3 regions of the Paenibacillus swuensis genome follow, and region 3 is predicted to be linked to each of the others. Evidence: riboswitches for the same ligand, from Rfam matches in the RefSeq annotation. Region 3 holds a riboswitch; each other region holds the start of a gene.
What was found. Region 3 has a riboswitch for cyclic di-AMP ahead of SY83_RS19670 (CAP domain-containing protein). Riboswitches for the same ligand answer to the same signal wherever they lie in the genome.
Positions count from the first base shown of each region.

Region 1 (2,266 bases), 2.2 Mb from region 3:
GCGAGAGCTAATGGTGTTTCCAAAATAATAAATGTGGGCTTTAACCGCGAGACCATACCCACAACAATGAAATTGGCCGAATCCTATGATTTCATTTACGCCGCTGTTGGCTGGCACCCTCAAGATGCAGTTACAATGAAAGCGGAAGATCTCGATTGGATCGAGGAACTGTGTAACCACCCTAAAGTTGTGGCCATCGGTGAAATTGGATTGGATTACTATTGGGATACCTCACCTAAAGACGTTCAGCAACGGGTGTTCCGCGAACAGATTCGCCTTGCCCGTAAAGTCAACAAACCGATTGTTATCCATAATCGGGATGCCCATCAAGATGTTGTACAAATTCTTCGAGAGGAGAAGGCGGAAGAGGTCGGCGGGGTGATGCATTGTTATTCGGGCAGCTGGGAGATCGCGCAAGCTTGTCTGGACATGAATTTCTATATATCATTCGGAGGCCCGGTTACGTTCAAGAATGCCAAACAACCGAAAGAGGTGTTAGCAAGAGTTCCGCTGGACCGATTATTAATCGAGACGGATGCTCCATATTTAACGCCGCACCCGCATCGGGGTAAACGAAATGAAACCGGATATGTGACTTTAGTCGCAGAAGCCGCTTCCCAGATTAAGGAAATAAGTATGGATGAAATAGCCCGAATCACCATGGAAAACGCATGCAAATTATTCTCGATAACACGATAATTGAAGTAAATTAAAGAAAATAGCAGATAATTGAGATAGAAAAGTGGAAAGTATCCATAAATTTCATGTATTTAACCTAATTTAGGCCAAATAAGACTGAAAACAACTTTTACTAATGCTTTACAACATCGTTTCAAACAGAGTATTATACATGTAACTTAATTAAATAAAGTTTTACATTTCTTGTATCGCTGAGTCTTCAGTAATGGAGAGCGGGGGAACCAAATGTACCCGGGAATGGAGAAATCCATCCGGTTATGTTGTTCCATGGGGTGAATACGGGGCTTGCAGCATATTTCATGCGTAAGTATCTGTTAGGGCGACTCTCACGTCCGAATCCGTCAGCTAACCTCGTAAGCGTGCAGAGAGAGGTAACGTCCTGGTGCCTACCATCCCCTATTTATGCGCATTCAGAAGCCCATTGGAAGACGACCTCTACCTAAGGCTTCTTTTTATTTGAATAAAATTCGAATAAGGCTCATAGCTTGGTATATATTGGGGGTGATTCTGACTTTTTTCGTCATCAGAACAACCGGATTTATCGCAGAAATGCAAAAAAATAAACTGATTAGTCACGTCAAATTGTAATGCTTAATGTTGGCGGCGGGGCTTTGAAGGAGGACCGAAATAAGTGGGAAACAGTACTAACGAAACCCATGTTAAACGATCATCCAGCATGTGTTTCGCAATGCGATGGAAGCATGAAAACTTGCGTTTGGTAATCTTGATTACCTTTGTTACAATCGCTGCTTTCATGGGTTTAATGTTGTTAAACGCTTCGGCGACGAAGAGTGTATCGGTAGTGGTCAACGGACAAGAGCAAGTGGTGAAAACCAAGGAATCCGTATTACACAACCTGTTGGATGAACAAGCAATTCAGATCGGATCTTACGATAAGATTTCTATGCCGCTCAGCGCTCCGATTAAGAGCGGGGATAAAGTAGTGATCCAAACCGCGGTGCCGTTCAAGCTCATTGCGGACGGAAAGACTGTAACACTCTATACGACCAGTAAGACGATTCAAAGCGCTCTGGCGGATAATAAAGTAAAGTTGGGCGTTAAAGACCGGATCTGGCCTCCGCTTAACACACCTGTTAAGAAATATATGGGGATTAAGATTGTCCGAGTAAGTAAGGCTTCAACCCAACATAAGTATTCTCTGCCATACACAACCGTGAAGACGGCAGACGCATCTTTACTTAAGGGCAAGACAGCCGTTGTACAGAATGGTAAAGACGGCGTAGTCTACAAAAACTTCGAAAAAACGTATGAAGACGGAAAATTAGTTTCGACGGTCCTGACAAGTAAGACGATTGGGGCGAATGTTGTTCCGAAGGTAATAGCTGTGGGTACAAAGAAACCTGCTCCCGTAGTGGCATTGGCTGCTAAGACGACAAGTTCTTCCATGAATACTATTACCCGCAAAGGGGCAACCTTTAAACCAAAGAAAGTTCTGAACAATGTTACCCTCACTGCTTATGCTGCCGGAGTCGCCTCCACAGGCAAGAGCAAAGGTCACCCGCAATACGGAATTACCGCATCGGGTGCTCGAGTGAAGGAAGGACGC
Region 1 is NZ_CP011388.1:1,516,931-1,519,196, reverse strand. It holds gene SY83_RS06555 (TatD family hydrolase) at 1-699, shown strand, start outside; cyclic di-AMP (ydaO/yuaA leader) riboswitch at 879-1,075, shown strand; gene SY83_RS06550 (resuscitation-promoting factor) at 1,331-2,266, shown strand, end outside.
Region 1: it holds a riboswitch for cyclic di-AMP, as region 3 does, so the genes downstream of both, SY83_RS06550 (resuscitation-promoting factor) here and SY83_RS19670 (CAP domain-containing protein) in region 3, are expected to answer to the same signal.

Region 2 (2,266 bases), 2.1 Mb from region 3:
TGAGGTGAACCAAGATGATGACGCAATGGGTAAAACAAGGATGGTTTTCGGCCATTCGACAATTTTCGATCATTTTGCTGTTATTTATTTATCAATTATTATGGGGACTTGTGCTCTATCGGTTTATCGAATCCATTGTTTACCCGCTCTTGCGGAGGTACCCCGGAGACGCTTTGGAAACTTCATCCCTGCACTTATTCTTCGCGGAAAGTCAATTTCAGCTTACGAAAACCGGAATCAGCTATTCCTATATCGCCATTCTGGGCGCCCTGTTGTTGATCCGTCTCATCGCTTCACCCCTGATCCAGGCGGGACTCTTTCATTGTATTCACTTGGCCGATGTGAGAGACAAGCGCAAGTTTCTGCATGGCGTGAAACGCTGGGGTCTGTTCTTTATCGGAATGTATTGGCTTCAACTCTTTCTCACCTTGCTGCCGGCCTACTGGATTCTGCCTCATGCGCTCGTCATTTACGACAGTCAGCCGTCCCTGACCCCGATGCTGATGCACTTCAGCCCTTGGCTTGCAGGCTGGATCCTGTATGCGTTCGTCCTGCATCTGATCTTCCTGTCCATCGGGATCGGCAAGGTGAGCGGAGGCAAGCTCCTGCATTCGCTTAAGGTATCCTTCCGTCACCTGATGCCTATGGCGCTTGCCGCGTTGCTTCTGCTATCCATTGCCGGCGGCATCTACGCCGTAACGACGGCCGTGTCGTTGGTCTGGGCCGGGTTGCTTGCGCTCATTATGCATCAAATGTACCACCTGGTCCGTACCCTGCTTAAAGTATGGGGCGTGGCCACACAATACCACCTCTGGCACGCCAAAAGCGGGCTGTAGAGATTACGCGAAAATAAGCCGTTCCTGTAATTCGGGGACGGTTTTTTTGCTGTTTCACGAAAAAAAATGTGACTAATTTGTGACTAAAGGAGGATTTACGAAAAAAAGATCGAATTGTAGGAGAGGAAAAAATAATTAAACTTATCTTTGCCGAGTTCCCGCAAGGGAAACGGGGGATCCATTTTTGGGTGAATTGACCTCGCAACAAAGTGGTCATAGGGAACCTTCTCACCGAACCCTCAAGCTAACCTCGTAGGCACCGGAAGGGGCATCTTTGTTTTGAGAAAAGTTTCAGTGTTCGTACTAGGACTAGCCGTTTCACTATCTTTACAGGTGGGCATGGTTTCAGCCCAGACATCGCTCGACAAAGAAGTGTCGAAATTAGTCGGAATTGATTACAATTACGGCGGAACGACCAAGAGCGGCTTCGATTGCTCCGGATTCACATCTTATGTGTTCGACCGGTTCGATATTGATTTGCCGCACTCTTCCAGATCGCAAGCTCAGCTTGGCTCGAAAGTGAGCAAGGATGAATTGCGCGAAGGGGATTTAGTTTTCTTTGATACAGGCGGAGACGGTATCTCCCATGTTGGTGTTTATGTAGGAGATGGCAGCTTTGCACATGCTTCAAGCAAGAAAGGCGTCAGTATCAGCAAGCTAAGCGATTCTTATTATGTGAAGAGATATGTGACCGCTCGCAGAGTTCTGTCGGAGACTTCCTTTAAACAGGTCATCGCAGAGTAAGTAGTCGGTCTTCCATCCGCAGGCGCCGAGTGCGAATCGGTTTACCTGCCATTCATTAGAGAGCTTCGAAAAGGCGCCGTTACCGCGGACAAGCCTTTCGGGGCTTTATTTTTTCCTGCCGGATACTAAAGGAGCCATTCCAATGTACTTGTTTATGCATAGAAAAGATTTACGAATTGAAGATTTGCGAGCGTTCGACAGACTGCGGGATCAGGGCCAGCCCGGGATACATCTGCTCATTCTGGATCCGGTGTTACTGGATGAAGAGCGGGCTAACGATCACAGCGGCCGTACTTTTCTGCGCGCGGCGGGTCAGCTGATTAAGCAGTATGAACAGGCGGACCGGCATTTAAATCTCCTCTACGGAAATCCGGCCGAGGTGCTTGCTGCGGTGTTGCGCGCGCATCCCGTTACAGAAGTTGTCTTCCACGAAGACTATACTCCCTATGCTCGTCGGCGGGATGGAGCTTTAGCTGAAGCAGCCGCTGCGCATGCCGTACCGGTTTACGCCGTACCTAATGCTACGTTAGCGGATATTGAGTCGTTTCAACAATATTCGGGGAAAAAAGATCCCTATAAAGTATTTACACCATTTTACAGAAAAATGAAAACGTATCTGGAACTTTTTTATTCGCCGGCGTCGGCGGTTTCATTGAAGGATTTGGATACAGTTCGTCTGAACGAAG
Region 2 is NZ_CP011388.1:1,410,879-1,413,144, forward strand. It holds gene SY83_RS06020 (M1 family metallopeptidase) at 1-3, shown strand, start outside; gene SY83_RS06025 (hypothetical protein) at 15-836, shown strand; cyclic di-AMP (ydaO/yuaA leader) riboswitch at 975-1,110, shown strand; gene SY83_RS06030 (C40 family peptidase) at 1,116-1,580, shown strand; gene SY83_RS06035 (cryptochrome/photolyase family protein) at 1,723-2,266, shown strand, end outside.
Region 2: it holds a riboswitch for cyclic di-AMP, as region 3 does, so the genes downstream of both, SY83_RS06030 (C40 family peptidase) here and SY83_RS19670 (CAP domain-containing protein) in region 3, are expected to answer to the same signal.

Region 3 (2,266 bases):
CAAGGAGTTGCCGGAGATGAGTCTGCCGTTCACGCGCAGTTCATAAGCAACGCTGCTTCCGATAGGGACCCCGGATACGGACCGGATGCGGCCGCCTACGCCGAATTGTACCTGGCCGGTATTTTGCAGGGCTTGGTACAAAGTCAACCCGGGATAATACCGAATGCGGTAACTATTCCGAATATAAGGATAGGCCTGACCGCCGTCGATGACGACAGTTACAAAGGGGTTCTGCCCCGGGAACGGCGGTGGAGGAAACGGACCGGGTCCTGGACCCGGACCCGGAAACGGCGGTGGAGGGAAAGGCCCTGGACCCGGACCTGGCCCTGGACCTGGGAATCCGCCGCCTCCCGGAAACCAGCCTAAGCCAGGTATATATATACCTCCGCCAATAATGCCGCCGCCGATGCCGGTTGTGCCGAATTGAGTTTCTTGCGTCGGAACTATTCCGCGTTCTTGCGAGAATTCAGAATCGTAATTTACCATTGTGCATAACTCCTTTACCGGTAGTCAGTCATGGTATACGATATGCGGGCTATAGCGGATGGGTGTTTGTACCTGTTCGCATTACCATTATTTAACCAATGAAACGCTTCCGAAGTCATGTTAAGCTGTTTCTTGTCCGAGAACACAACATAAAGGCCGAAGCTCTTAATGAAGCACGGGGAACCCATGTATTTGGATTTGGGGTGAAGCCGATCTTTCCGCGGCGGGGCATTCTCTTTTCGTCCTAACCCGACAGCTAACCTCGCAGGCCAATTCGAAGGGAGAAGGATTTTATGAAGTCTATGGACTTTAAGAAACTGGCTTTAACAGGTATTATTGCTTTAACTCCAATTTTGGGAGCAGGCGCAGCGATGGCTGCAAACGCGAATTATACGGTGGCAACACAAGATACAATGTATCTGATCGCTAAACGGAACGGTGTCAGCTTAACCGCGTTAATTCAAGCGAATCCGCAAGTGACGAATCCGGACATTATTTGGCCGGGGATGAAGCTTAACATACCGCAAACAGGACAATCTGTTACACAACCGAACACGAACATTCAACAACCGTCTGCCAACAAAGGGTCTTTGGAACAGCAAGTCGTTACGCTTGTGAACCAAGAGCGTGCTAAAGCGGGTTTAAGTCCTTTAGTTTCAGACGCGCCATTGGCGAAAATGGCTTATGACAAAGCCGTTGACATGGAAAACAATCGTTATTTCGATCATAATTCTCCGACGTACGGATCTCCGTTTGATATGATGAAAACTTACGGAATTCAGTACAACACGGCCGGCGAAAATATTGCAACAGGTCAAACTAGCGCACAACAAGTGATGACGGATTGGATGAACAGCCCGGGACACCGCGCGAACATCTTAAACAGCGGCTTCACGAAGATCGGTGTAGGCTATTATCAAGGTGAGTGGGTACAGGAATTTATCGGATAATTTCATAATATGATCATGAAAGACCGTCCTTGGCGGTCTTTTTTCTTTAGATGCAGCGCTAAATTGTTTCATTTGTGATTTATGTGGTTAATACTTTTAGATGGTCGAGGACCAAATCCATTTAAAGGGTGTGTTCAATATGGTAAACACAATTCATTTGCACCGTTCCGGAGAGCACGTTCTGGAAGCGGGCACCTATATCAGCGAGAACGGCGTGAAAAGTCAATTTTCAACGGGAGCTACGTTCCCGGCATGTCCTGCGGATGACACGCCAACCACCTGGAGACACAGTGAGCACGAGCATCGTACGGGAGACCGCGTGACGGAGACCGGCGAATATATATGTTCCGCAGGAGAGACAAGATCATTCGAGAAGGGTGCCTACTTCCCGGTTTGTCCCGTTAGCGGTGAAGGTACGCTATGGAAGCATGTGTAACATCTAATTAAACGGAGAGTGCCCTGGGGGCGCTCTTTTTTTGCATTCCGTCTGTTTTGCATGTAGAATAGGTGGGTTAGTCCATACTATAGATATAATGGAAAGGGGATCATCAATGGTGACGTTAGGGGCAAGAGTATTCAAAACGGGAGTCGCTGTCGCTCTCGCCCTGTATGCCAGCACTTTGCTAGGCTTGAATCCTCCAATCATAGCAGCCGTTGCTGCCTTATTCGCCATGCAGCCGTCCATATACCGGTCTTGGCGCTATTTCCTTGAACAGCTTCAAACGAATACCATAGGCGCTACGTTGGCTTTAATCGCCGGTTATTTCTTTCAGAACAATCCGATTGCGATCGGAGCAACATGTATTTTGGTCATCGTCGTTTGCAGGCAG
Region 3 is NZ_CP011388.1:4,358,650-4,360,915, reverse strand. It holds gene SY83_RS23390 (hypothetical protein) at 1-486, opposite strand, end outside; cyclic di-AMP (ydaO/yuaA leader) riboswitch at 631-772, shown strand; gene SY83_RS19670 (CAP domain-containing protein) at 789-1,436, shown strand; gene SY83_RS19665 (hypothetical protein) at 1,576-1,872, shown strand; gene SY83_RS19660 (FUSC family protein) at 1,991-2,266, shown strand, end outside.